DNA from 4 places in the Exiguobacterium sp. s152 genome. Region 1 is predicted to be linked to each of the others. Evidence: predicted binding sites of a transcription regulator. Region 1 holds the regulator's gene; each other region holds the start of a gene.
What was found. Region 1 encodes Rex, which represses fermentation and respiration genes when NADH is low (regulators of the CRP and FNR family bind a similar motif). Its sites were predicted from a motif close to TTGTGAAATATTTCACAA; they were not measured.

Region 1 (7,436 bases):
ACGGTCGAACGTGTCATAGACGTCTTCTCCCGTGTCGAGGTTTTTCGCATGGACCGTCTTCGCTTCCGTATCGATGTTCAACACGTCGTGCTTCATGCGCATCGTCGCGCCGAGTTCTTCGAGCTCGGTCGGTGACGCGTAAAAGAGCTCTTCCGCACGTTTGACGACACCGCCGACGTGGAGGGCGATCCCACATGAGAGGAAGCTGACGTTGTCGTTCCGCTCATACACCGTGATGTCGAGATTGTCGTGCTTGGCGAGTAATCCTTTGACTGCTGCTGTTCCTGCGTGTGTACATCCGATGACTGCGATTTTCATATGGTTGTCTCTCCTTTGAGTGTTAGGCAAGTTAGCGTTTGTGATAAATATCACATTTGCTTTCTGAACTTAGTGTACTATTTCACAAGAAGGTTTGACAATCCCTTTGCTCAATTTTTCACGTAATTATGTCTAAAGTTTGAACGGCTGGTGTGACAACAAAAAACCGCTCCGCAACCGGAACGGTTCATTCATGAATGGGTCGTGCGTCTTGCTTTAAACCAGTGGTAAGTGACGACGCTGATATAGGTGAGGAGGCCGATCACGTACAGACTGAAGCCAATCAAAATCCAGCCCAGCGCGTCCCAACCACGGACGAAGACGAGTCCGATGATACACGATACGTACCCCACGACGAGCAATGTCAACGAGAAGGCGAGTCTCCGCTTGAATCGCGACTTCAGAAAGTTCAGCACGGCAATCAACAAAATTGTCGTCAACACGCCGATGATGATGAGTTCATCCCCGTAGTACTCCCAAGCCATCGCTTCTCCCCCTGACTGATGTTTAAGTAGTTTTATCGTATCACGTGGGTCCAATGTTTATCTTGTTGTTAAAAACATTTATTCCCAATCACAAAAAAAGCATCGTCCCGTTAAAGAACGATGCTTACTTCTCATTCATTTGTTTCATCAAATCGACTTGCTCTTTCACCATCGCCTCTTTCTCACGTCGGAGCACGCCCCGGTACGTGATGCGTGAAATCGATAAACTGATCTCATACAAGAAAAAGAGAGGCAGTGACACCATGAGGTGCGACGTCAAATCCGGCGGCGTGATGAAGGCCGCGATGACGAATAAGGCGAAGTAGGCGTACTTCCTGATTTTTGAGAGGAAGTACGGTGTCACGACACCGATGCGCGTCAAGAACATCGTCACGACCGGCAACTGGAACAACAATCCGAACGGGATGGTCAGTTGCAGCAAAAACGTGAAGTAGTTCGACGCCCCGATGATTTGCGTCAGACCGAGGTCTTGCCCGAGGTCCGTCGAAATATCGAGGACGAGCGGGAACAACCAATAGTAGGCGAACGCGAGACCAATCAGGAACAAGATGAAGATGATCGGGATATACGCGAGCGTCGCTTTCCGCTCATTCGGATGCAGACCAGGTGCGACGAACGCCCACAGTTGATACAGTAGAAACGGACCGGACGCGACGAGCCCGATGACGAGCGCCAAGTTCAAGTAAATCATGAGCGGGTCCGCGACCCCAAAGGCGTTCAGCTCGAGCCCTCGTTCGACGAGGTCCGCCTGCAGATAGGCGAGCACGTATTTGACACTCGGCAAAGCAATCAAAAAGAAGGCAAAGACGACAAATGCCGACAGCATCAGTCGTCTCCGCAGCTCTGTCAAGTGATCGGACAGCGCCCGCTCTTGATCAGGTTGATGATTCATGATTACTGCTCTTTCTTCTCAAGTTCTTTCTTATCTTTCTCGTCATGTTCATTCATCATACCGTTCGTGGCATTTTTAAACTCACGGAGCGTTTGACCAGCGGCGCGTCCGAATTCAGGCAATTTCTTCGGCCCGAAGATAATGAGCGCGACGATGGCGATAATGAAGATACTTGCGCCGCCTGGAATACCGACGACGAGCAACGATGATAGTAATTCCATTATTGATGGACCCCCTCAGCAGATGGATAGTGTTGCATAAAGTAAATGAGCGACTGGAGTTCGATCGACAAGTCGATGTGGTGGACGCGGACCGTATCCGGCACAGTAAGTCTGGCCGGTGTGAAGTTCAAGATGCCGCGAATACCGAAGCGGACCAAGTCGTCCGCGACCGGTTGCGCATAGGCAGACGGCACCGTGAGAATGGCGACGTCAATCTTGTTCTGTTTCATGATCTGTTCCATCTCATCGACGTGATGAATCGGGACACCGGACATCGTCGTGCCGACTTTTGTCTCGTCTGCGTCGAACCCGACGACGATATGTGTGTTATTGTTTTTAAGGAAGTTATAGTTGACGAAAGCTGTCCCAAGATGACCAACCCCGACCAAGGCGACGTTCGTAATCTCGTCCTGATTCAGTGTCTTACGGAAAAAGTCTAACAGATACTGTACGTTATAGCCATATCCCTTTTTCCCGAGCGCACCGAAGTACGAAAAATCGCGACGGATTGTGGCCGAATCGACCTTGACCGCCTCGCTCAGTTCAGCAGAAGAGACACGCTGTTTTCCTGATGAATGTAGGCTTTGGATAAACCGATAGTATAGTGGCAACCGTTTGGCTGTCGCTTGCGGAATCTTTGGTTCGTTTTGACTCAACGGAAAGAGCCTCCTTTTTACGACGCGTTTCAAACGAATCTAATTTCATACACCTTGATTGTAAACGAATTCACATGACCACTCAATGAATATACCTGAAATGGGGAAGAAATAAAGTATACTAAATAGAGAGAAAGGGGTTTTTTCACTTGATCCTACTGCAAGTCAATAACTTATCGAAATCATTCGGCGTCGAGCCGATTTTAGAGAACGTCAAACTAGAAATTCAAGAAGGCGAACGTGTCGCCCTTGTCGGCCGTAACGGTGCCGGCAAGTCGACATTGCTTAAAGTCATCGCCGGGGAATACAACTATGATTCGGGCGACATCATGAAGCCGAAAGATGTCACCATCGGCTATCTCGCCCAAGACTCAGGGTTAGAGTCGAACGAGACGATGTGGAACGAAATGTTGACTGTCTTCACCGATTTAATCGAACAAGAAAAGACGCTGCGCCGCATGGAGCAAGACATGGGTTCCGAGCGCATCTTGAACGACCCGGCCGCCTATGAGCGCCTCTTGTCGTCTTACGATGAAGAACAGCATACGTTCAAAGACCGTGGCGGCTATCAATATGAGGCGACGATCCGCTCTGTCCTTCACGGGATGCGGTTCTATCCGGACGACTTCGAACGCCGCATCGATACGCTCTCCGGCGGACAACGGACACGCCTCGCCCTCGCGAAAATGCTGCTCCAGAGTCCAGACCTGCTCATCTTGGATGAGCCGACGAACCACTTGGACATCGAGACGCTCGGTTGGCTCGAGAAGTATTTGAGCGGCTATAAAGGCGCCGTCCTCATCGTCTCCCACGACCGCTACTTCCTCGACCGCGTCGTCTCGGTCGTCTATGAGTTGTCGCGCCACCGGAGCCGTCGCTTCGTCGGCAACTACACGAAGTACCTTGAACAGAAGGCTGCCATTTACGAGCAAGAGAAGAAACAGTTCGAGTCGCAACAAGAAGAGATTGCCAAGATGCAGGATTTCATTCAGCGTAACATCGCCCGGGCGACAACGACGAAGCGGGCCCAGAGTGTCCGTAAACGGCTCGAGAAAGTCGACCGGATGGAAGCGCCGGACGGTGATGAGCGCAGCGCCGTCCTCTCGTTCTCAATCAAACGTCAAAGCGGGAACGACGTATTGAGCGGCAGCGACCTCGCCATCGGCTATGAAGAACCGATCGCCCAAAATCTCCGCTTCCAATTGCAGCGCGGCGAATCGGTCGCCCTCGTCGGCCCGAACGGAGTCGGCAAATCAACGCTCCTGAAAGTGTTGACGAAACAACAGCCGCCCCTTACCGGTGACATCCGCTACGGCACCGGCGTCGAAATCGGCTACTACGACCAGGAGCAACAGAACTTGTCGGACGCCAACCGTGTCATCGACGAGATTTGGAACGACTGGCCGCTCATGCGCGAACAAGAAGTGCGGAGTCTGCTTGGACAGTTCCTGTTCAGCGGTGACGATGTCATGAAACGTGTCCATGAACTGTCGGGTGGTGAACGGGCCCGCTTGACGCTCGCGAAACTAAAGCTCGAGCAACCGAACTTGCTCATCTTGGATGAGCCGACGAACCACTTGGACCTCGATTCGAAGATGATTCTCGAGAACGCCCTCGTCGACTATCCGGGCACAATTCTGTTCGTGTCGCACGACCGCTACTTCATCGATCGGCTCGCGACGCGCGTCTTAGAGATCACGCCGAACGGCATCGACGAGTATCTCGGCGATTATTCATATTACGTCGAGAAGAAAGAAGAACTCGAAGACCTGGCCCGACTCGCCCGCGAAGAGACGAAACAAGTCATCGTCAAGAAGCAGCGCGCCGACAAGGAACAGCAACGTGAGGAACGCCGGATGAAACAACGGATCGAGGAAATCGAGCTCACCATCGAACAACACGAGGCCCGTCTCGAGGAAATCGAGCAGCTCTTGTGTGAACCGGACGTCTTCAACGACTTCGCTCGGGCACAGGAACTGTCGACCGAGTCCGATGCGACGAAAGAATCGATCACGGCACTGTATGCAGAATGGGAGGAGCTCCATTCATGATGCGATTCCGTGCGATGCGAATCGAATGGATGCATGCTTTCCTGACCGGTCTCGCCTATATCGTGCCGACGGGGACGGAATTCGTATCCGAACTGATTCGTGGGGAGCCGACGGTCGTCCCGTCGTTCCTGTTTTATTTCTTGCCGGTCGTCATCGGCTTCATCATCCAGACGTGGAGCGGGATTGTGATCAGCTTGTTGAGCGGCCTGCTCATGAGCACGCTGTTCATCCGCCTCGTCGTCTGGCCGGTCGATGTGACCGTGCACAGCTTTTACACCCCAGGCTCAGTGTGGGGACACTTCTATCAGTCAACGCTCCTCATGTGGCTGCTCGCCCTGCTCGTCTTCATCGTGAGTTGGGTGAATATGTGGCACAAACAGAACAAACATCATCCGGACGTATAAAAAAGGGAAGCCGTCTCCAAGTTGGAGACCGGCTTCCCTTTTAACAGTTAGAAATAACGTAGCGGTTGGAACCCGCGTGTATGGAAGTCGAGCTTGAGACCGTCTTCCGTGATAAAGAACACGTACTCGTTCGTATCGACGTCACGGACGAACACTTTATAGAACGTGAGCGTCTCCTCACGGTTCGTCACATACTTCGCCTCATGTGTCGAGATGACTTGCGCGAACAGTTGCTCTTCGTCAAACTCGTTGACGATATCCTCGAACTTGGCCGCTTCCTCTTCGGTCGCTTCCCGGCCCGGGGCAATCTCATAATACGCGTCGCTCGCTTTCGGTTGGACGCCGAGATTGCGGTCGACGACGATGACACTCTCGATGTCTTGATCGTCTAGGCTCTTATAACCGTACAACGTCTCGACGAGCGTGTTCTCACCTGTGACCCGGCCGATGCCTTCGATTGATTCCGCTCCCGTGAGCGACCGGACGCGTGTCGCTTCCGGTACGATTTCTTCTTGATAAGCGATATTATAAGCGCGGATAATCTCTCGTACTTGCAAAAACGTCGCGACGACGAGCAGTACGACCAGACCTCCAATGATGATGCGTTTCGTCATGTCTCTATTTCCCCCTAGACTGTCATGCTCTCTTCTAAGGATAACCCAGGAACCGCATTCATCGCCAGTGTATCGCGCTTACCGCGCACATACGCGTGATGGGCCGCGACCCCAATCATACCGGCGTTGTCTCCGCATAGATCGAGCGGTGGGATGACGAGACGGATCCCTTCACGGTCCGTCGCTTCTTGAAGCGCAGCACGGAGTCCACGGTTGGCCGCGACACCGCCCGCGACGAGCAGTTGCTTCGCGCCCTTCTCTTTCACGGCACGAATCGCTTTCTCGACGAGCACTTCGACGACGCTCGCTTGGAAGCTGGCCGCCAAGTTTTCAGGGATGACCATCTCCCCGCGTTGTTCGGCGTTATGGACAGCATTGATGACCGACGACTTGAGTCCGCTAAAGCTGAAATCGAAACTTCCGGCTTCGAGCCGGACCCGTGGGAACTTATACGTATCTTCCCCGTCGGCTGCGAGACGGTCGATGGCTGGGCCGCCCGGGTAAGGCAGGCTGAGCGTTCGCGCGACTTTGTCGTACGCTTCTCCGGCCGCATCGTCACGCGTCTCACCGATGACTTCAAACACACCGTGCTCCGGCATGTAGACGAGCTCCGTATGTCCACCTGAGACGACGAGACAGACGAGTGGAAACTCCATCTCTTCGACGAGTTCGTTCGCGTAAATGTGCCCGGCGATATGGTGGACGCCGATGAGCGGTTTACTGTGGGCGAACGCGAGCGCCTTGGCCGCACTGATGCCGACGAGGAGCGCCCCGACGAGACCTGGTCCTTGCGTGACCGCGACGGCGTCGACGTCTTGCATCGTCACACCGGCCTCACTGAGGGCGTCATCGATGACGTACGTGATTCGTTCGACGTGGTGGCGCGAGGCGACCTCGGGCACGACCCCACCGAACCGTTTATGACTTTCAATCTGCGACGAGACGACGTTCGATAAGAGCGTCTTGCCGTCACGCACGAGCGCGACCGACGTCTCATCACAGCTCGACTCAATCGCGAGAATGAGCGATGTGTTCATTCTGTTTCACTTCCTAACTTCGCCCAATAGATATAGGCGTCTTCATTATTGTCTTGATAGTAGCGTTTCCGGCGTCCGGCATTTTCGAAACCGAACTGTTCATACAGCTTTTGGGCGCCGATGTTCGAGACGCGCACTTCGAGCGTGAGCGCCGCCAGTGACTTCGAGCGGGCGAATGCAACGAGTTGCGTCAACAGCAGATTGCCGATGCCTTGCCCACGGTATTCTGGCAAGACGGCGATATTCGTGATGTGTCCCTCGTCCACGATTTGCCAGACGCCGACGAATCCGACGACGCGACGTTCATGGACAGCGACGAAATAGACGGCCTGATCATTCTTGAGCATCTCGTTCATGAACGCTTCTTTCGTCCACGGGATGGCGAACGACGCTTCTTCGACTTTCGTCACTTCTTCGACATCGAGCCAGTTCATGCGCCGGATTTTAATATCAGCCATTGTTTTGTCCCTCAAGCCATTTCGCTTCCGCTTCAGCGAGGCGGAGATACTCAGGTTCAAACGCATGGACATCGTCCGTCACGTCACCTAAGGCGACGAGATCGCTCGCACGTCCATAGCTGTGAGCAGCCGGGGCTTCTGTATAGTCGTAAGACACGAGCGCGTCACGGAACGGCTCGACGTCACCGACGACGACAAACGGTCCTGTCATATTAGCTTCAAGCCAAGTTACGACAGAGGCGTGACAATCCGGTGAGACGGCCTCGTTCTGTTGATAGT
Region 2 (7,436 bases), on a different contig from region 1:
TTTCGTGGGCGTCACTGGCGTTCCAACCGTACTTTACAGCGACGGCGACTAATATCGGTTATGGCTGGTGGAGCCATGACATCGGCGGCCATTATCGCGGGTCGAAAGACGACGAGCTTGCCGCGCGCTGGGTCGCGTTCGGAGTGTTTAGCCCGATTATGCGGCTGCATTCAACGTTCAGCACGTTCAATGGTAAGGAACCGTGGCGCTTCGGTCTCGAGGCGGAGCGGTCGATGAAGACGTTCCTGCGTCTGCGTCATCAATTGATTCCATATATCTATACGATGAACTGGCGCAACCATGCCGGTGCTTTGCCGCTCGTTTTACCGATGTATTATGAGCATCCGGATGAAGACGCGGCATATGAGGTGCCGAATGAGTATTACTTCGGAAGTGAACTCATCGTGTCCCCGATTGTCGAACCAATGAACCGACAGCTACACGTGGCGGCGACGAACGTCTGGCTACCGAAAGGCGACTGGTTCGACTTTTTCACGGGTCATCGCTACAGCGGGGACAAATCGGTTCGCGTGTTCCGCGGGCTCGAGGAGCAGGCGGTGTTCGCTAAAGCGGGTGCCATCATCCCGATGGCACCGCATCATTCGGGTCGAAACGACACCGACAATCCGGCCGATTTGGAAGTGCTCATCTTCCCGGGCGCCTCGAACACGTTCACGCTCTACGAAGACAATGGGACGGACCGCGACTATGAGACAGGAGCCTACGCCGAGACGACGTTCACGCTCGATTGGGAGGAACGAAGCCTTCATATCCAGGTGACGGGGGATCGGTCGGTGTTGCCGGATGAACGGAACGTCACACTGCTCCTTCGAGGAGTGACGGGATCCGGCGAATATAAACGGGAGACACAGACGCTACGCCTTGAGCTCGGTCCAATCACGGACGAGCTGACCGTCGAGCTCCCGGTCGACGTGACGGCGAACGACCATCGTCTTGATCGGCTGTATCGTTTCTTGGACCGTGCCGAGATCTCATACGATTTGAAAGATCGGTTGTACCGCTCAGCCGCCGCGAAGACACGGCTTGAGGCATGGCTGTTCGATTTACACGCGCTCGAACTCGATCGCGACCTGCAAGACGCAATCATGGAATTGATGCTCGACTGAATAATTTGTTGTGACGGAAAAGGGCAATCATGCCCTTCTTTTTTTTGTCAGAAAATCGTCGGATTTTGTAAGCGTTTTCACAAAAGGGGTGTTTTATACTAAAAAAGAGAGGCAAGACGGATTGGAGGATGCGACATGAAACCAAAATGGACGGTAGACGAGTTGAGACAGCTTGATGTGTTCGCTAAATCTGCCACACGAGAGCTCGAGGCGCTGTTGCCGCATGTGTATTGCCGCGTGTATCGGAAAGGTCAGCTCTTGTTCATGGAAGGCGATCCCCGGGAACGGGTCTATTTCTTGATTAGTGGGTATGTGAAGCTCGAGCGTTGCAACGAGACGGCGACCCACCAATATGCGGACTATTTGAAGCCGAAGCAACTGTTCCCGTATCGCGGTTTGATGACGGAACCGTATTATCAACATTCAGCCGAGGCGTTGACCGATATCGAGGTCATCTACATGCCGACCGATCGTTTCGAACAGCTCGTCTCGCGGAACGCCTCGATGTTGCTCCATATCGTCGGACAGATGAATCGGATTCTCGACTTGCACGAGCGCCGTGTCCAAGACATCATCACGCCAAGTGCGACCGACCGGGTGCTCAATACGATTCATTACTTGATTGAAGACCTAGGGGAGCCGGAAGCGATGGGCGTCCGTGTCCGTTGCCCCTTCACGACGGTGGAGATTTCGCGGTTGTCGGGCACGTCACGAGAGACCGTGTCGCACATCTTATCGCGCTTGCGAAAAGAAGACGTGCTCCAATTCGATGCGCGTCAATTGATCATCGGGCATCCTGAATATTTCGAACAATCGCTTTGATGGCGCCGCGTATGGAACGTGGCGTTTTTTGCATGTCTAGCTAAGCGAAGCGTTCGCCTTGAAAGGGTGCATCAGGTATAATTAGTGAGAATCCTCACAAAGAAAAGTTTCCTTACTGATAGAAAGGATGAACGCAGTGAAACGACTGCAAGCTCTCGCTTTAGCAGAAAAACGTCATATCGTCGGACTCGTCATCGCGGCAGTGATGATTGGATTATCGATTTTGGCTCAAGCTTATTTAATTGTCGACATTGTCGATCAAGTCTTTTTAAAAAATGCATCGTTTGAAAGCATCGTTCCGACGCTCGGCTGGCTCATCCTCGCACTCGTCACACGAGCTGGTTTCGGCTATATGTCGGGGAGGATTGGGGCGAGTCTATCGGAGAAAGCGAAACGAACACTCCGCTTGCAACTGCTCGACCGTTATACGTCGAATCCGATTGAGACGTCACTATCCGGTCAATCCGGTAAAAAGGTGAGCGTGTTCATGGACGCGGTCGACGAGGTCGATGCCTACTTCAGTCAATATTGGCCGCAAGTCATTCAAACGTCGATTATTCCGCTACTCATTCTCGTCGTCGTCTTCAGTCAACATTGGATCTCGGGCGTCATCATGATGGTGACGGCACCGTTCATTCCAATCTTTTTTATCATCATCGGGATTGCGACGCAGAAGAAGTCGGAACAGCAGATGGAGAAAATGAATCAGTTCTCTGGCAAGTTTTTGGACGTCTTGCAAGGATTGACGACGTTGAAACTATACGGTCGGACCGAGCGCGAGGCGCAAGCGATTGAAAAGAGTAGTCTCGATTTCCGCGACGCAACGATGGTCGTCTTGAAGACGGCGTTCCTGTCGGGTCTCATGCTCGAGTTCATTTCGATGCTCAGCACGGGCGTCGTGGCACTCGAAGTGGCGCTCCAAATGGTCGTCTGGGAGAACTTGACGTTCTTCTCTGGCTTTTTGATTCTCGTATTGGCCCCGGAATACTATTTGGCGATTAAAGACCTCGGAGGTGCGTTCCACACCGGACGCGGTAGCATGGGGGCGGCCGATCGTATTTTCGAGGCGCTCGACGCACCGGATGAACGTTTGACCTGGGGCGACCGTATGTTGACGAGCCGGACGCCCGACCTCGAGCTCGACGCCGTCTCGTTCGCCTATGAAGGTGGACGCTTCACGCTGGACCCATTGAGCGGTATGATTCCTACTGGCGCTCATGTGGCGCTCGTCGGGGCGAGTGGATCTGGCAAGACGACCGTTTTGAACGTGTTGTCCGGACTCGTCAAACCGGACAGTGGACGTGTCCTCGTCGACGGAGAACCACTCGAGACATACACCGATTCGTCATGGTATGACACAATCGGGTACATCTCACAAAATCCGTATTTGTTCGCCGGTACCGTCGCTGATAATATCGCCCTCGGGGAAACAGCCGACGAGATAAAAATCCTTGAAGCCGCGAATGCAGCCGGACTGAACGATGTCATCGCGCAATTGCCGAACGGCATTCATACCGAGCTCGGTGAAGGCGGTTATGGATTGTCCGGAGGCGAACGACAACGACTCGCCTTGGCCCGTGCCTTCTTGAAACGTCCCGGCATCATCTTGTTTGATGAACCGACGACAGGGCTCGATTTAGTGACGGAGCAAATCGTTCGGCGTTCGATTGAGGAGTTGTCGCGTGAGGCGACGCTCGTCACGGTCGCGCATCGGTTGCATACAATTAAGCAGGCAGATGCGATTTGGTTCATGGACGATGGAAAGCTACTCGCCCAAGGCACGCATGACGAACTGCTCAGCGTTCCGCAATACGCTGACTTGTTCACGCTACAGAAAGGGGTGAGAGGATGAATTCACTTTGGACGATCACGAAATGGATGATGCGAGAGAAGAAAGATATCGTCCTCTCGATCTTCTTTGGGTACGTGGCCGGCATCGCGGCCGTCGCCTTGTTCGCGGCGAGCGGTTATCTTGTCTCACGGGCCGGCCTCGTACCGCCGCTCTATGCGCTCATGGTACCTGTCGTCTTGATTAAATTGTTCGGTGTGATTCGGGCGAGTGCGCGTTATCAAGAGCGCCTTGCCTCGCACCGGGCGACGTTCACGATTTTGAGCGAGTTGCGGGTCCGGTTTTACCGCCAGCTTGAACCGCTTGTGCCGAGCATCTTTGCCAAGTATCGGAGTGGAGATTTGCTTGCTCGCGTCGTCGGTGACGTCGAGAGCTTGCAAATCTACTTTTTACGGGTATTCTATCCGCCGATTATCTTGGTGCTCGTCTTCTTGAGCACGATTTTCTTCGTCACGTACTTCTCGATGTGGGTCAGCCTCTGGATTTTGTTCGGTGTGTTCGTGACCGGTTTTTTGATTCCGGCGTTCTTCGCCCGAATCCGTGCCAAGCACGACCGCGAGCTTCGCGCTTTACGGGGTGACCTGTCGAGTGGGATGACAGAGATGATGTACGGATATCGCGATTTGTTGCTTCATCATCAACTTGGACGGACACGCGGCGAGCTGCTCGAACAGAGTGACCGTTACGCCGAAGCACAGAAACGGGATGTGACGAATCAGTTCTTCAACTCGTCACTCGTCGTGGCGGCATCCCTACTCGTCTCGTGGGGTGTTCTTGCTATCGGGGCGTATCTCGTTGTCGACGGCGAGTTAAACGGCCTATTTTTGGCCATGCTCATTATGATGTCGCTCACCGCGTTTGAGAACGCGACACCGATGGCGGTCTTCCCAGGCCACTTTGCCGACAGCAAGCAAGCGGCCGATCGACTGCTCGAAGTCGTCGAGCCGAGTGAAGCAATCGTCGCGGCCGAAGTCGCCCGGACGGACATGGTACTCGAATCCGCTCCGGACGTATCGTTTGAGCGCGTGACCTATCGCTATCCGGATACGTACCGCGACGTCCTGAGCGACGTGGATGTGACGTTACGAAGCGGGACGAAGACGGTCATCGTCGGGCCGAGCGGCTCAGGGAAATCGACGCTCCTGCAACTGTTGCTCGCTTTCGTCAGACCCGATTCCGGTGAAATCCGATTGAATGGGCAACGGTTGGACGATGTGACCCAAGCATCGGTCTGGCGTGAAGCCAGCGTCGTCCTTCAAGAGAACCACTTCTTTTTCGGGACGGTACGGGAGAACTTGGCGCTAGCCGGAGAGTTCACCGACGCTGAGATGGAAGCGGCGCTCGCGAGCGTCCGGCTCGGTTTCTCGCTTGATGAGCCTGTCCTTGAGAAAGGGGCGAACTTGTCGGGCGGGGAACGGCAACGGCTCGCCATTGCCCGGGCGCTCTTGAAGAACGGGGTGCTCTGGATTCTCGATGAAGCGACGTCGGCCCTCGATGCGCGGACCGAGGCGGACGTGTTCGCCGAAGTCTTCCGCCGTGCCGAGTCATCGACACTCGTCATGGTCAGCCATCGTCTGACCGGGCTCGAGCGCTTCGATCACATCATCGTCATGGAAGGTGGTCGCATCGTAGAGACAGGAACGTATGATGAACTGATGCAGTCCCGCGGTGTATTCTATGGATTGAAACAAATCGAGCAAGATATTTTCGCATGAAAAAACGAGCGGCTCCGTCGGAGAGCCGCTCGTTTTTTGGATGGCAAATTTGGGTGCAACAAATGGGGGTTGTCGCATTGCTTTCAAAAAGAGTGTCGTGGAGGGGAATCCACGTGACGTAATGGTTTGGGGAACGGTTACGTCAAGCTTTTGGGAGCTACATCTTGAGTATAGATGATAACGATTCTCATTGTCAATTAGAAAATGAGATAAAAAAACCGCAACCGGTCCGGGTTGCGGTCAATCGTCAGCTTGATGGCACGCCCTTGCGGAACGTGAAGCGAATCAAGCTGAACAAATAGCGGATATAGAAGAGCGCGAACGCATAAAATACAGCGATGGCTGATGCGCCGAGTTCAACACCTGGAATGTTCATCAAGAACTCGAGGATGAGAATCGACAGCAAGAAGATGTAGAGGCCGGCGTCGAGATAGAGCGGCATCAACTTGCCGCGCTGATGCCAGAACGTCCGCACGAGCGGTGCGACAATCATCCCGATGATACGTTCCGCAAACCCGATGCTGAGCACGGAAATCATGAACGCAGCGACCGTTTCGAAAGAGACGAGCTTCGAGAACGCAAACATCGAGATGAACAAGAGCGGGCCGATGAAAATCATCATCGAGAGTGACGTACGTAAAAAGATCAACAAGTTTCGTTTCATCGTGTCGACTCCCCCGAAGAGTGACTGGCGGAACGTCTTGCCACGTTGATAGTCGAGGATGAACGATCCCACAAACATCAAACCAAATAGTGATAACAATACTGTCATGAAATGTGTTTCCCCTTTTTCTGTCCAAATCTATGATCAACTGTAAGAATCATCGAATCAAAGTCTAGCCTAGTGTACCGATTCACTAGTTGAAAGTAAAGCGGGAAAACTGCGTAAAACCGCAATCTGTTGCGAACGTTGCGCCGATTACGATGCCAAGATGAAGCGATTTCGACCGGATTCCTTAGCGTGATATAACGCTTCGTCGGCATGCTTCAACACGCTGTCGACTTCGATGTCGTTCGAATGGCAGGCACCGAGCGAGACCGTGATATGTAACGTCCCGGCGCTCGTCTCGAATGGGAACGTCGAGACTTTTTCTCGTATAGATTCGGCCAGACGGCTCACTTCTTCTTTCTTGGCGTTCGGCATGATGATTAAAAACTCTTCTCCACCGAAGCGACCGACGAGATGTCGTTCTTCGCTCTCGGCAACGAGTAGCATGCCGAGTTCACGTAATACGTCGTCGCCGACGTCATGGCCGTACGTGTCATTCACGCGCTTGAAATGATCGATATCGACAAGGATCAACGCGTACTCTTTTGCCTCGACGTTCAGGTTGGCCATGGCTTCATTTAATAGACGCCGGTTGGCGATGCCGGTCAGTGCGTCCGTCCGGGCAAGTTGTTGCTGATGCTGGACGTTCTCAAAGTGACGGCGCAGTTCTTGAAGTAACCGGTAAGCTGCATAGGCACCGCCGTATGCCATCACGACGTAGGCAAAGATAACGGGATAGAACAATTGAAGCGGTAACGCGTAATAGATGGCGGCACCGAAAACAGCGACACTGATTGTCGTGAAAATGAGTAGCGTATTGCGAGTATTATCGAGTTTGAGTCGCAATAGACTAATAGGAAGGACGAGCCCGATCATCGTCAAGACGGCCAAATAAAAACCGATATATGCGCCATCGGTGACCATCAAAAATCGGGCGGTCAAAAAGATGATGGCTGCGACCGTTCCGCTGACCCATCCACCGAACAGGACGGCAAGTGAGATTGGTATGGAGCGCAAATCAATCAGGATACCTTCAAGCGGCAGTGCGTTCGCCAGTAAAATCAAGGCGACGCCCCCGGTTTGAACGCCGAGCAGGATTCTGCCTTTCAACGGCGATTTCGGTGTGAGTCGTGGACGGTTGCGGAAAGGGAGAA
Region 3 (7,436 bases), on a different contig from region 1:
GTGTGTTCCAAGAGTGGATTAAACGTCAGACGTACATTCCGCTCGGCAACATGATGACGGCTGCTGCCCAAATCGGTGTCGACTCATGCCCGATTGAAGGGTTCAATCAAGCAGATATTGACGAATTGTTGATTTCAGAAGGTGTCATGGAACGAGGCGCTTGGTCGCTCTCGGTCATGGTCGCGTTCGGACATCGGGCCCGTGACTTCGCGCCGAAGACACGCCGTGACTTCAACGAGGTCGTCAAATACATCGGATGAAAAAAAGCTCAAGCGCCTCGGCGCTTGAGCTTTTTCTTATTTCCAGTCTGTGATGCGGTCGATTGGGAAGCGGACTGATTGGTAACCGTCTTCCGCGGCTTTTCCGATTGAGAGGAGCATGACCGGAAGGTAGCGCTCTTTTTCGAGGCCGAACGCTTCCGCGATGTTCGCTTTGTCATAGCCACCAATCGGGTTCGTGTCATAGCCGTGGGCGCGGGCGACGAGCATGAGCTGCATCGCGACGAGGCCTGAGTCGAGCAAGATACTGTCTTTGATTGACTCTTTCGGTGCATCTTTGAAGATGCCTGTAATCATATCGACTTGACGGTCGCGGACGTCTGGCGGCATGAGGCCACGTTCAACGGCCGTATCGAAAATCTCTTCTGTGTAATCGGCCATTTGATAATCGGCGAAGATGGCGATGACGGCAGATGACGTCTCGACTTGGCGTTTGTTGAAGCTTGCGAGCGGGAGGAGCGTGTCTTTGCCTTCCGCGCTATCGATGACGACGAAGCGCCAAGGTTGTAAGTTAAGTGAAGACGGAGCCGTCGTCGCTTCCTCCAAGATTTGTGTCATCTCTTCTTTCGAGATTTTGACATTCTCATCGTATACGCGAATCGAGCGGCGTCCTTTGACGATCTCCATAAAGTCTTTTTGTGTAGTCGTGTTCATATAAGGGTCTTCCTTTCGTGTTGAATGTTGGTTTGTAATGTATTTAGCAATTCGAGTAGCTGTTGTTGATCCTCTACCTTCATGTTTACAAAAAGTCGGTCCGATAAGCACTTCTTTTGCTCGGTCCAATGTGCAATCCGCTCACGACCGTCATCCGTCAAATCGACAAAGATGACCCGATTGTCTTGAAGACATCGTTCGCGCGTGATTAAGCCCTGTGTCTCAAGCTGTTTTAAGTGACGCGTGATGGCGGCATGGTCGACGCCGACCCGTTGTTGCAATTCACGTTGCCGTAACGGTCCGACGTGATGCAGGTTGCTTAAAATATCGAAGCGGGTCGAACTGAGTCCGTCCATTTCCGTATCGAACAGTTGGGCGAGTTCTTTTTGTACGGTGATGACGTGGTAAAGGATTTCGTCGCTGAGCGAACAGGCGTCGCGCATGAAACATCCTCCTTAAAACTAATTGATAAATCAATCATTGATAGGTCACACAATTCATCCTAATCGGTTTGAAGAGAGAAGGCAAATAAAAAGATTCAAAAAAACTGTTGTCAAACTGTTATATAATAGTCTATATTATATTCAACTGATATATAACAATTATTCGAAAGGATGTGACGGATTGGAACAATACGTAAGGATTGGCACATATCGTGTCCATCGTGCACTCGTCAACTTGATTGCGCAGCGGGTATTGCCCGAAGAGGCTTCCCGGCAACAGTTTTGGGTGGGGGTCGGTCAAATTCTAGACGACTTCACGGAGCGGAACGAAGCATTGCTGGAAGAACGAGTAGCATATGAACGACTGTTACAGGACTGGTACAAGGAACATGGTCCGACCTTCGAGCAACATCGATACGAGGCGTTCTTGCAAGACATCCACTACATCGAGCCAATCGTTCCCGATTTTACAATCGACGTCACGAACGTCGACTCAGAGATTATACAGGCCGGGCCACAGCTCGTCGTCCCGCTCGATAATGCGCGCTATGCGTTGAACGCGGCGAATGCTCGCTGGGGCAGCTTGTACGACGCCTTGTACGGAACGGACGTCATCGACACGGACGAGGAGCCGACGGCTGGATATAATCCGGAACGAGGGGCGAAGGTCATCGCCTACGCCAAACGGTTTCTCGACGACACGTTCCCGCTCCGAGACAGCTCGCATGCGGAAGCGGACGGCTATCTCGTGTCAGAGGGAAGGCCGTACGCCATCATCGAAGGGAACCGCATCGCGTTCCAAGACGATTGTCTCGTCGGCTATGTCGGGGAGGCAAGTGATCCGAAGAAGCTCCTGCTCGTCCACAACGGGATTCACGTCGAGCTGAAGTTTGACCGGAACCATCCAATCGGAAAAACAGATCAAGCGGGACTTGTCGATATCGAGCTCGAATCAGCGTTATCGGCCGTCATCGACTGTGAGGACTCGGTCGCGGCCGTGTGCGCCGAAGAGAAAGTCCAGCTCTACTCGAACTGGCTCGGTCTCATGGACGGAACACTCGAGGCGACATTCATGAAAGGCGGGAGACGACTCACACGGAAATTGAACCCGGACCGGCATTATATCGGACCGGAAGGACGTGAAGTCACGCTACCGGGACGGTCACTCTTGTTCATTCGCAACGTCGGACACTTGATGACGACGGATTTGATGCTTGATGAGGCAGGGCGTGAAGTGCCGGAAGGCATCCTGGACGGGATTTTCACAGCGCTCATCTCGAGCCGTCATCTCGACGCTAGACACAATTCTCGCGAACGTTCGATCTATATCGTCAAACCGAAAATGCATGGCTCGAAAGAAGTCGCCTTCACGAACGATTTGTTCGACGCGATTGAAGACGTGCTCGAGCTGCCGCGTCACACGATTAAAGTTGGTGTGATGGACGAGGAGCGTCGGACGTCGCTCAATCTAAAGAACTGCATTGAACGAGTGAAAGAGCGCATCGTCTTTATCAATACAGGCTTCCTCGACCGGACCGGGGATGAGATTCACTCCTCGCTCACGCTCGGACCGATGCGCCGAAAAGGTGAGATGAAAGCCTCGGCTTGGCTCGACGCGTATGAGCGGTCGAACGTCCGGTGCGGACTCGACGCCGGATTCCATCGAAGCGGACAAATCGGGAAAGGAATGTGGGCCATGCCGGACCGTATGGGCGAGATGATGCGCGAAAAAATCAACCATGTCCGGTCCGGGGCGACGACGGCCTGGGTCCCATCACCGACGGCCGCCACGCTTCATGCACTCCATTACCATCAAGTCGACGCCTTTGACGTCCAACGTGAAGTGGCCGCTCGTTCGTTCGATCATGTGATGGAACGGAGTCGGTTGCTTGAAATCCCACTCGCCACGCGAGACTACACGGACGAAGACGTGAACGAGGAGCTCGAGAATAACTTGCAAAGCTTACTCGGGTATGTCGTCCGTTGGGTCGAACAAGGTGTCGGCTGCTCGAAAGTGCCCGATATTCATCATGTCGGCTTAATGGAAGACCGGGCGACGCTCCGTATCTCGAGTCAGCACGTGGCCAACTGGTTGTATCATGGCGTCTGTAGTCGAGAGCAAGTGGAAGCGACGCTCGTCCGGATGGCCGGTGTCGTCGACGCGCAAAACGCGTTGGACCCGTACTATCGCCCGATGACGCCTGACGTGGAGCGTTCGATCGCCTATCAAGCGGCGCGAGATTTAGTATTCGAAGGCGGCGAATCGCCGAATGGATATACGGAACCGATTTTGCACCGGCGCCGTCGACAGTTTTTACAACAAGTGACATTAGAACCGAACTTAAAAGGAGGAGCATCATTATGACAACGAAAAAAGTCGAAAGCGAACAGTTAATTGAACGTTGGGTCGTCCGTCGAATCATCTCAGGGGAATCGACAGCGACGCTAGCGAACACGGCGTTCGTCTACGGGAACGATTTGATGCGCCTCGTCCTAGACCGGGCCGACGGATCGCTCCAAATCATGAGAGAGCCAGTCGAAGAAGTCGTCGTGTTCCGCAAACCGGAAGAACGTGATGAAGAGAACGTCTGTCGCTGCTGCGGCATGGAACACTCGTCGTTCAAATCGGCGCTCGAATGCTGTGCCTATTTAGATTAATTTTTGCACCATCTGTTATATAACAAAAAATTAAAATTATAATTAATATAATACAGGAGGAATGGATATGAACGAACAACACGCACAAATTGAGGAAATGATACAGTCGGAACGATTTGAAGGGGTCGAACGTCCATACGGAGTCGAAGACGTGATGCGGCTTCGGGGGTCAGTGTTGATTGAACATACGCTCGCGACAAAAGGAGCGGAACGGTTATGGGAGTTACTCCACGAGCGGGACTACGTCCACGCGCTCGGGGCGTTGACGGGGAACCAGGCCATCCAGCAAGTAAAGGCTGGTCTTGAGGCCATCTATTTGAGCGGTTGGCAAGTTGCCGCCGACGCGAACTTGTCGGGACATATGTATCCGGATCAAAGCCTGTATCCGGCCAATTCGGTGCCGAGCGTCGTCAAACGGATCAATCAGGCGCTTCAACGCGCCGACCAAATCCAAACGGCGGAAGGAAAAGGCGATACGCATTGGTTCGCCCCGATTGTCGCTGACATGGAGGCCGGTTTCGGCGGTGTGCTCAACGTGTTCGAACTGACGAAGGCGATGATTGAGGCGGGGGCGGCCGGTGTCCATCTTGAGGATCAATTGTCGTCAGAGAAGAAGTGCGGACATCTCGGCGGGAAAGTGTTGCTACCGACACAGACGGCCGTGAAAAACTTGATTGCCGCTCGGCTCGCGGCAGACGTCATGGGGGTGTCGACGATTATCGTCGCCCGGACGGATGCTCACGCGGCGAATTTGATTACGAGCGACATCGACCCAATCGACCATCCGTTCATCGTCGGTGACCGGACACCGGAAGGGTTTTACCGCACCGAGGCAGGCATCGAACAGGCAATCGCGCGTGGTCTTGCCTACGCACCGTACGCTGACCTCGTCTGGTGCGAGACGTCCGAGCCCGATTTGGACGAGGCACGCCAATTCGCAAATGCGATTCACGCGAAATATCCGGGCAAACTGCTTGCTTACAACTGCTCACCTTCGTTCAACTGGAAGAAGAAGCTGTCGGACGAGGAAATCGCAACATTCCAACAAGAGATCGGTGCGATGGGGTACAAGTTCCAATTCGTCACGCTCGCTGGCTTCCACTCGCTCAACTTCGGAATGTTCGAACTCGCACGCGGATACAAAGCCCGCGGGATGGCTGCCTATTCCGAGTTGCAGCAAGCTGAATTCTCGGCGGAGCAGCATGGCTATACGGCGACACGTCACCAGCGCGAAGTCGGGACCGGGTACTTTGATGAAGTGTCACTCGTCATTTCTGGAGGCCAGTCGTCGACGACGGCACTGGCCGGATCGACAGAGGCAGAGCAGTTTGAAACGCCTTCCCATTAATCGACGCCCCTCACAAAATGAGGGGCTGTTTTGTGTCCAAATTTGGAACGAGGCAATCCCGTTCACCTAAATGTGACGTATTTCACATTTTTGTCGTCAAACTCTTGCTACGCTAAATATGTCAAAACGAATATGGAGGTTATGACAGATGACACAGACATTCACGGGCGATACGCACGTATCTGAAATCGTCAAACAATGCCCGCAAGCAGCAGACATCTTCAAACGGAACCGAATCGATTTTTGTTGTGGTGGCAACCGACCACTCGCTGAAGCGACTGACAAATCGAAACGGTCGACAGAAGATATTTTAGAAGAAGTCAATGCGCTCTATCAACGCAAGCAAGAGATGAACGAGAAGAGCATCGATTGGGATGCCGCTTCTTCTTCGGAATTGATTGAGCACATCATTTATAAGCATCACCAGTTTTTGACGGACGAATTGCCTCAGCTCACACCATATGTGACAAAAGTGTTCCGGGTTCACGGACAAAATCATCCGCACCTCGGTCGCATTCACCAATTGTTCAATCAATTGAAAGTGGAACTTGAACAACATATCGTCAAAGAAGAGACGGAAGACTTCCCGACGTTGCTTCGTCATGAGACGGCACCGACAGCTGAAACGAGACGGGAGCTTGATGACATTTTGGCTTTGCTCGAGTCAGAACATGCAGCAGCGGGTGACATCTTGAAAGAGCTTCGGCACATCACGAACGACTATACGCCGCCTGAAGGTGCGTGTGGGACGTATCGTCTTGTCTATCAACGGTTAGAAGCGCTCGAATCGGATACGTTCGAACATATTCATCTCGAGAACAACATTTTATTCCCGCGGGCGCGCACGTTCGCTTAATAAGGGCACACCTCTACTGACGTAGGGGTGTATTTTTGTGACGTTTGATACAGATGGGAGGCGAAGCAATCGCTACGATAAAAGAGAAGCAAAGGAGTGATCAATCATGAAACGGGTGAGTGGAGTCATCATAGGGATGGCAGTCGCCTTATTACTAAGTCAAGTCTGGTCGAGTTCAGATTCGGAGGACACCGTGACCATCCTAGCAGCGGCGAGCTTAGGACCGGCTTTGGAAGAGATCGAGCGACAACTTGAAGCGGAATTCGAGGGGATTGATGTTCGGGTCGTGACGAACGGGAGCGGCGCTTTGCGAGCACAAATCAATCACGGGTCTCCGGCAGATATCTTTTTAGCCGCGAGCGTTGACGATGTCGACCGATTACAAATCCCGATTCTAGAGCGGGATATGTTCTTGCATAACGAATTGTGGCTCGTAACACCGAAAGGGAAACCGTGCGCGGAGACGTGGGACGACTTAAATACATGTGCTCGCATCGTCATCGGTGATCCGATCAATGTCCCGGCCGGTCGTTACGCAAAAGTGGCGCTCGAAGGGGAAGATGTGTGGGAGGAAGTGGAGCCGCGAGTCATGTTCGCCCAAAACGTGAGACAAGTGCTGACGCTCATCGAACAAGGTGACGCCAATGCGGGATTCGTTTATAAAACGGAACTCACGACGGCCATCGAGTCGATTCAGTCGGTCCCGTTTGAAGCGACGGGTGCGATTTCGTATCCGGCAGTTCGCTTAACGCATGATCCATACGTCCGCGATATCTATGCGCGTTTGTTTGATGATGAGATTCAAGCTCACTTTTTGGCGAAAGGATTTTCCAAATGACGCAATCTCCACTTCAACTCACATTCGAAGTCGGGATGATGGCGACGGTGAGCGCCTTCGTCCTTGCCTTCGGAGCGGCCTATTTCATGCATCACCGTCAATTTAAAGGAAAGCGGCTGCTGGAGACAGTGTTTTTACTGCCGCTTATCTTGCCGCCGACAGTCATCGGGCTATACGCTTTGATTGTCCTTGGGAACAACGGGATCGGTGGGTTCTTGCCCGTCACCATCTTGTTCACCAAACAGGCGAACGTCATCGCGTCCGCCTTGGCCGCGTTTCCGCTCATCTACCAAACAATTCGTCTCGGGCTCAAACAACTCGATGCAGAATGGTATGAGGCCGGACGCGTGCTCGGCGGGTC
Region 4 (7,436 bases), on a different contig from region 1:
ACAAGCAGTATGTGACGCTCATCTTGAACGGACGGAGCATCAAAAACTTTGCGCTGACCCAAAGTGTGCTCGAGGGCTACCACACGCTACTCCCGATTGGTCGTTATCCGATCGCCGTCCTCGAAGTGAAGATGGACCCGATGTTGATTGACGTTAACGTCCATCCGACAAAACGGGAAGTCCGACTCTCGAAAGAGAAAGAGCTGTGCCAGTTGATTCGCGAGACGGTCCAACTGACGCTCCGGGAACAGCGTTTAATCCCATCGGTCAAACCGAAAGAGCGACCGGTTAATCGGACCGAACAAGAACGACTTGATTTCACGGTCGAACGGACACCTGTCATGGATGAACCGCCGACGTGGAACTATCCGATTCCCCGTGAACCTGTCACGTCACCAAGCCGATGGTCGCCGACCCCGCTCGTCAATGAAGCGCCTGCACCGACCGACCCGATTATCGAATCGGACAAAATTGAGACGAAAGGAGAGCGGTTGCCGCCGCTCGACGTCATCGGCCAATTGCATGCGAGCTATATCGTCTGCGGTTCCGAAGACGGCATGTATGTCATCGACCAACACGCCGCTCAGGAACGGATCAAATACGAATTGTTTTATGAGCAACTCGGGAATCCGGACAAGGAATATCAATTGTTGCTGCTCCCGCTCACGCTCGAGTTCACGCAAGAAGAGACGCTCGCGATTGAAGAAGTCGCTCCGCTCTTGAAAGAAGCGGGTCTCGAATTGGAGCCGTTCGGTGGCAACACGTTCCTCGTCCGGGAGATTCCGACGTGGTACCCGCAACACGATTTAGAAGGAACGGTCCGCGATTTGATTGAGATGGCGATTCGGGACCGCTCTGTCAATCTCGCCAAATATCGGGAAGACGCGTCAATCTTGATGGCGTGCAAGCGGTCGATTAAAGCGAACCATCCATTGAACTACGAAATGATGCGGCAATTGCTGAATGACCTCAATCAGACGACGTCCCCGTATACATGTCCGCACGGGCGACCGATCTTGGTGAAATGGAGCACGTACGAACTTGAGAAGTTGTTCAAACGGGTTATGTGACACGCTTGTAATCTTTTTTTAACCGGCTGTAACGTTTATGTCCGGGTGCCTATGGGAACAATATACACATGTCACTCAACGCATCGAGGTTGAGAGGTGGCTTTTTCACTGCCTCACCCTCAAGATGTAGACATGATCGATAAACCAGTAGGGGGAAAAGATTATGGCAGACACGCTTAAAGTAACGAAACGAGAATTACGACCACGTTCGGTCCGCGCAAACTTGCGTAAAGAAGGTAAAGTACTAGGTGTCGTATACGGCTATAAAGTCGAGAGCACACCAGTTGCATTCGAGGAGATGGCACTTCGCAAGATTCTCCGCGAACACGGTGACAACGCGTTAATCGAGTTGAACATCGACGGCAAGAAAGTGAACACGCTCGTTCACGGGACAGAAGTTGACCCGTTCACGAACGAATACAAGCACGTTGAGTTCATGGCTGTAAAGATGGACGAAGCGACGGAAGTCGAAGCGGACGTCACACTCGTCGGCGACGCTAAAGGTGTCAAAGAAGGCGGCTTCTTGGCGCAAACGCTCTATAAAGTAACGGTATCGGCGACACCGGCCAACATTCCTGAACGCATCGAACTCGATGTGTCTGAACTCGGTATCGGTGATTCGGTCACGGTAGCTGACATTCCAGAGAATAAAGACTATGAAATCGTCTCGGATGGTGAGCTTCAAATCGCATCTGTGAACGAGCCGGTCTCGCTTGAGGAGCTTGAAGCAGACACAGAGACAACGACAGAAGGTGAAACCGAAGCGACTGAAGAGTCAGCTGACGAAACTTCTGAAGCGTCTGAAGAGAAGTCTGAAGGCAAAGAATAATCATGATCGAACGACCCTTTGCGAAGGGTCGTTTTTTTCGTCACAAATCCGACATATGTAAACGATTACGATGTGAAAAATGTGTCAACATGGTCCAAGGTCGATTGCAATTTATTGGATTCGGGCTTATATTGTTAATGATTTCACATGTTCGTTCTTATTATATGGGTTCATTCAAACAGAAAGAAGGGTTTGTGACATGGCATCAATGGAAATCCATGCACTCGAATCATTACGGAAAAAAGCTCAGGCATCTTCGCAAATGATTCATTATCGGCCAATGGAATACTTTTTACGGGCAATGCTCGCGGGGATCTTTATCGGATTCGCTTCAATCTTCACACTTAAAGTCGTCAACGGGATGTACTTGATCGATTCGCCGTTCACGACACTCATCGGCGGGTTCTCATTCGGGATCGCCCTTGTCATGATCATCTACGGCGGAGCCGAACTGTTCACGGGGAACACAATGTACTTCACGACGTCGACGTTACGCGGCTATACGACGCTCAGCGACACGATGCTCGTCTGGTTACTTTGTTTCGTCGGGAACGCGCTCGGTGGCGTCTTGTTCGCCTTGTTGCTCGCCCCGACCGGCGTCATCCAAGAACTCGGGATGGATAACTGGTTGTTCGCGGTCGTCGAGAGCAAGATGCATCATACGACGGTCGAGATTTTCTTCCGTGCCATCTTCTGTAACTGGATGGTCTGTCTCGCGATTTTCTTACCAAAACAGATGAAAAATGAGTTCGCTCAAATCTTCTCGATGATTTTCCTCGTCGCCGTCTTCTTCGCGTCAGGATTTGATCACGTCATCGCCAACTTCGTCTTATTTGCGCTCACGCTCGTCGTCCCACACCCTGAGGCGATTAGCTTTGCCGGCGCCATCCACAACTTGATTCCGGCCACGTTCGGTAACATCATCGGCGGCGCCTTGTTCATGGGTGCGATCTATACGTGGTTGAACGCGAAAGGCTTGCGCGAAGCTCAAGAGTCAGAGGAAAAAGAAGAAGTTGAATTAAAAATCGTGAAACCAGCTAAAGAATTATAAGTTGGGTCACTTGAAAGAACGGTCGAGTCCATATGCGGGCTTGGCTGTTTTTGCGTTTATATCACAACCAACGCTCACAATTTAGACTCCACATCTCCATGCTCAAACATGACATAATCTATATATGGAATTGAATCGAGTTCATAACTCGATTCATATCAATATATAGTGAGGTGATGCGGAGTGAACATGCTCCAGCTTTATGAAGATGTCTGTGTTCTCCCAGATCAAGATCTCGTACAAGAGAACGCCAACGTCGACGGGAAATCACCACTTGGCAAACTGGCACGATTATCCTCGGAAGTATCGAAACAGCTGTCGACAACGTATTTGTTGTCAGAGAGGACACGTCAGGCCGTCGCAGACAACTTTTTGTACATCCACGACGCCGACTATTACGTGACGGGATCGACGACGTGTTGTCAAATCCCGCTCGGCGAGTTGTTGACGAACGGATTTCATACCGGTCACGGGACGATTCGACCACCCCAGGACATCCGTTCGGCGATGGCACTCGCTTCGATCATTCTTCAAGCGAACCAGAATATGCAACACGGGGGTCAAGCGTTCCCGATGTTCGATGTCGATTTAGCGCCATACGTCGAAAAGACGTATGAACGTCAACTGGAGCGTCTCAAGAAGCTTCCGGTCGAATGGTCGACCGAGCAACTTCTCGAAGTCGCTGAGACCGAGACAATCACAGCGACCTATCAAGCGTGTGAAGCGTTCATCCATAATGCCAATTCGATGCATTCGCGAGGAGGCGGCCAAGTGCCATTCGTCTCCATCAACTACGGGACCGACACGAGCCGTTGGGGCCGGATTTTCATCCGCGAGTTGTTGCATGCGACCGAACGAGGGCTCGGTAACGGGGAGACGCCGATTTTCCCGATTCAAATCTTTAAAGTAAAAGAGGGTGTCAACTTTCATGAAACCGACCCGAACGTCGACTTGTTCCGACTCGCCTGTCGCGTGACGGGCAAGCGTCTATTCCCGAACTTCTCCTTCGTCGATGCCCCGTTCAACTTGCAATATTATGATGGGAGCCATGACTCAGAAGTCGCTTATATGGGGTGTCGGACACGAGTGATGGGGAATCGTCACGGCGCCGAGACATCGATTGGACGAGGTAATTTATCGTTCTCGACCTTGAACTTGGTCAAGATGGCGCTCGTCGCTCCGGACATCCATACATTTTATGAGACGCTCGACACCTACGTCGACGTCGCCATCGATCAATTGCTCGAACGGTACGACTATCAAGCGAAGCGTCATGCCGACGAATTCCGCTTCCTTTACGCTCAACACGTCTGGAGGGGCAGCGAGAGACTCCAACCGGAAGAAGAGCTACGGGATGTACTGAAGCAAGGGACGTTGTCCGTCGGTTTCATCGGTCTCGCCGAAGCGCTACGCGTGCTCACAGGCGGCACGCATGCCGATTCACGGGAAGCGGAACGTCTCGGACTCGATATCGTCACTCATTTACGTGATCGGATGAGACAGGCGGCAGAGCAGCACGATTTAAATTTTTCGCTCTTGGCCACGCCGGCCGAAGGATTGTCTGGGAAGTTCGTATTGAAGGACCAGCAGGCGTTCGGGATGATCGAGGGTGTCACCGACCGCGCCTTTTATACGAACTCGTTTCATGTGCCGGTATACAAGTCAGTGTCGATTCGTGACAAGATTCGGTTGGAGGCACCGTACCATGCGCTCTGTGACGCGGGTCATATCACTTATGTCGAAGTCGACGGGTCGCTCGCCCATAACCCGGAAGCGGTCGAAGCGATCGTCCGGCTCATGCGAACCGAAAACGTCGGCTACGGATCGATTAATCATCCCGTCGACCGGTGCGGTAACTGCGGCCTCGAGGGAACGATCGATGCCGCGTGCCCGACGTGTGGCGAGGAAGAGCAGATTGAACGGATTCGTCGCATCACCGGCTATCTGGTCGGCACGATGGACCGATGGAATTCGGCGAAACGAGATGAAGAACGAGCGAGGGTGAAGCATCATGCGCGTCCTATCCGTACTTGACGAATCGGTTGTCGACGGTCCAGGCATTCGCACGGTCATCTTTACGGCGGGATGCCCTCATCGCTGTCTTGGATGTCACAATCCGGAATCATGGAACCCGCGAGGTGGGGAAGACGTACCAGTCGAGGACCTGCTCACCCGAATCGAACAATCCGGTTGGGACGGTGTCACCGTCTCGGGCGGAGAGCCGTTCCTGCAACCGGAAGCACTAGCCCGGCTCGTCGACGGGTGCAAGGCACTTCAGAAAAATGTGTGGGTGTATACAGGCTATACGTTCGAACAGTTACAAGGTATGGACGATGAGTACGTCACGAGCGTGCTCGATCGTGCCGATGTACTTGTCGACGGTCGTTTCGAACAGCCGCTCATGGACCGGTCGCTCCGATTTCGGGGGTCGAGCAATCAGCGAATTATTTTCTTGAACAAAGCGTAATCGGGACCGTCGCGTCCCGATTTTTTGTATACTAGCAAAAAAGGGGGAATTTTGATGAAATGGTGTAGTTTTCAAGTTGAAGGAGAGCAAAGGGTCGGTGTCGTGGCAGGGGAGTTTGTTTATGACGTCAGTGACCAATTACATACGACTTCGTTGTTAGAGGTCATCGCGCGGGAGTTTAAACCGGATGTCGATTTGGACGTCGCACCTCGGATCCCATTGACCGACGTCACGCTCGTCGCGCCATACCGACCACTCAAAAACGTAATCTGTATCGGCAAGAACTATGAAGAACACGTGAAAGAGATGGATACGGCGGGAGCCGGCAAACTCGTCATCTTCACGAAAGCTCCGACTTCGGTCGTTGGACCAGGGGCTGTCGTCGAACGTCATCCCGAACTGACCGACCAACTCGATTACGAAGGCGAGCTCGCCGTCATTATCGGAAAATCAGGGCGGGACATCGACGACGTCGACGCCCATATTTTCGGCTATACGATTTTGAACGATATCACGGCCCGGGACGTTCAAAAACAGCACGTCCAATTTTTCCGCGGTAAATCGTTCGACACGTTTTGTCCGCTCGGACCGTATATCGTCACACCGGATGAGCTCTCGTTTCCACTTGTGATTCAAACGGTCGTGAACGGTGAGACACGCCAAAACGGGTCGACAGCGGACATGATTCGTCCAATTGAAGAGTTGATTCGGACGTTGTCGAAAGGGATGACGCTAGAAGCTGGTGATATCATCGCCACCGGTACGCCGGCGGGGGTCGGCCATGGGATGAAACCGCCCGTCTATCTCCAATCTGGGGATACAATCGAAGTGAGCATCACGGGACTCGGGACGTTAAAAAACGTTATCGTCTGACCCAATTGACGCAAATTGTGAAGAATCTTGTAATCGATGTCTCATTTCCGCACAACGATGACTATGCCTCTTATACTAAGGGTATAACAAAAGAGGAGACATCATATAGGAGATGATTACACATGGAACGCAACGATCGTCCAACAGAATCAAATGAACCAAATCGCCGCGAGGATTGGCTCGACACCGAGCTTGGCTCGTCCGAACAACGACACGAGCCGTCGCGCGCAACACAACCGGCCCGACCTTCATTCGTCGGTCGGATGTTCCCTGGGTTTGTAGGTGGGGTAATCGGTGCTGTCTTGACTGGGGCCATCGCCTTCCCGTTCATCGATCAAGTCCCAACGAACGTGTCTGATACGAACGTGACGTCGGAAGGGTCACCGGTCCAGACGACATCGACGACGGCGGACAGCTCGGTCATCGATGCGGTCGCGACCGCACAACCTGCCGTCGTGACGGTAAACAATTTTGCTTCGAACGGATTATCGAATGAATCGGTCGAAGCTGGTGTCGGCTCGGGTGTCATCTATAAGAAAGACGGTGACTCGGCTTACATCGTCACGAACCATCACGTCGTCAACGGTGCTGACCGTTTGACCGTGACATTCAATGACGGATCGACAGCGGACGCCAAGTTGATGGGCAGTGACGCCACGTACGACTTGGCGGTGCTCGAAGTCGATGCGGACAAAGTCTCATCCGTCATCACGATGGGGAAGTCGAGTGAACTGAAGCCTGGACAGACTGTCATCGCCATCGGCAATCCGCTCGGCCAGTTTGAGAACTCGGTCACGCGCGGCGTCGTCTCGTCGACGTCCCGTCTCGTTCCGGTCGATACGGATGAGAACGGACAAGCCGATTTCAATGCCGAGGTCATCCAGACGGATGCTGCCATCAACCCAGGTAACTCCGGTGGCGCCTTGATTAACGAATCGGGCCAATTGGTCGGAATCAACTCGATGAAAATTGCGACCGATTCGGTGGAAGGGGTCGGCTTCTCGATTCCAGTCGATATCGCCTTGCCGCTCATCAACCAAATCGAACAGACGGGCGAAGTGAACCATCCATCGCTCGGCGTGTCGCTCCGTGACGTGTCCGAGTTTCCACCCGGGTACTTGACCGAGCAAATCAACTTGCCGGAGT

Region 2: a site for Rex is predicted at 2,032-2,049, ahead of cydD (thiol reductant ABC exporter subunit CydD). Genes of this name have one in related genera too.
Region 3: a site for Rex is predicted at 5,452-5,469, ahead of ric (iron-sulfur cluster repair di-iron protein). Genes of this name have one in related genera too.
Region 4: a site for Rex is predicted at 2,031-2,048, ahead of KNP72_RS07940 (formate/nitrite transporter family protein). Genes of this name have one in related genera too.

What each region holds. Positions count from the first base shown of each region.
Region 1 is NZ_JACSLX010000009.1:5,370-12,805, reverse strand. Features, by position in the region: gene KNP72_RS13320 (FAD-dependent oxidoreductase) at 1-318, opposite strand, end outside; gene KNP72_RS13315 (YesK family protein) at 510-803, opposite strand; gene tatC (twin-arginine translocase subunit TatC) at 928-1,716, opposite strand; gene KNP72_RS13305 (twin-arginine translocase TatA/TatE family subunit) at 1,719-1,937, opposite strand; gene KNP72_RS13300 (redox-sensing transcriptional repressor Rex) at 1,937-2,593, opposite strand; gene KNP72_RS13295 (ABC-F family ATP-binding cassette domain-containing protein) at 2,743-4,644, shown strand; gene KNP72_RS13290 (hypothetical protein) at 4,641-5,048, shown strand; gene KNP72_RS13285 (hypothetical protein) at 5,096-5,662, opposite strand; gene tsaD (tRNA (adenosine(37)-N6)-threonylcarbamoyltransferase complex transferase subunit TsaD) at 5,677-6,699, opposite strand; gene rimI (ribosomal protein S18-alanine N-acetyltransferase) at 6,696-7,157, opposite strand; gene tsaB (tRNA (adenosine(37)-N6)-threonylcarbamoyltransferase complex dimerization subunit type 1 TsaB) at 7,150-7,436, opposite strand, start outside.
Region 2 is NZ_JACSLX010000006.1:111,793-119,228, forward strand. Features, by position in the region: gene KNP72_RS11745 (glycoside hydrolase family 31 protein) at 1-1,127, shown strand, start outside; gene KNP72_RS11750 (Crp/Fnr family transcriptional regulator) at 1,263-1,949, shown strand; gene cydD (thiol reductant ABC exporter subunit CydD) at 2,077-3,801, shown strand; gene cydC (thiol reductant ABC exporter subunit CydC) at 3,798-5,513, shown strand; gene KNP72_RS11765 (hypothetical protein) at 5,761-6,285, opposite strand; gene KNP72_RS11770 (diguanylate cyclase) at 6,433-7,436, opposite strand, start outside.
Region 3 is NZ_JACSLX010000004.1:138,014-145,449, reverse strand. Features, by position in the region: gene KNP72_RS09195 (NAD(P)H-dependent oxidoreductase) at 1-260, shown strand, start outside; gene KNP72_RS09190 (nitroreductase family protein) at 297-932, opposite strand; gene KNP72_RS09185 (MarR family winged helix-turn-helix transcriptional regulator) at 929-1,375, opposite strand; gene KNP72_RS09180 (malate synthase G) at 1,557-3,740, shown strand; gene KNP72_RS09175 (hypothetical protein) at 3,737-4,033, shown strand; gene aceA (isocitrate lyase) at 4,101-5,381, shown strand; gene ric (iron-sulfur cluster repair di-iron protein) at 5,530-6,237, shown strand; gene modA (molybdate ABC transporter substrate-binding protein) at 6,344-7,075, shown strand; gene modB (molybdate ABC transporter permease subunit) at 7,072-7,436, shown strand, end outside.
Region 4 is NZ_JACSLX010000003.1:227,999-235,434, reverse strand. Features, by position in the region: gene mutL (DNA mismatch repair endonuclease MutL) at 1-1,070, shown strand, start outside; gene KNP72_RS07945 (50S ribosomal protein L25/general stress protein Ctc) at 1,234-1,899, shown strand; gene KNP72_RS07940 (formate/nitrite transporter family protein) at 2,108-2,950, shown strand; gene KNP72_RS07935 (anaerobic ribonucleoside triphosphate reductase) at 3,140-4,984, shown strand; gene nrdG (anaerobic ribonucleoside-triphosphate reductase activating protein) at 4,962-5,417, shown strand; gene KNP72_RS07925 (fumarylacetoacetate hydrolase family protein) at 5,472-6,290, shown strand; gene KNP72_RS07920 (S1C family serine protease) at 6,413-7,436, shown strand, end outside.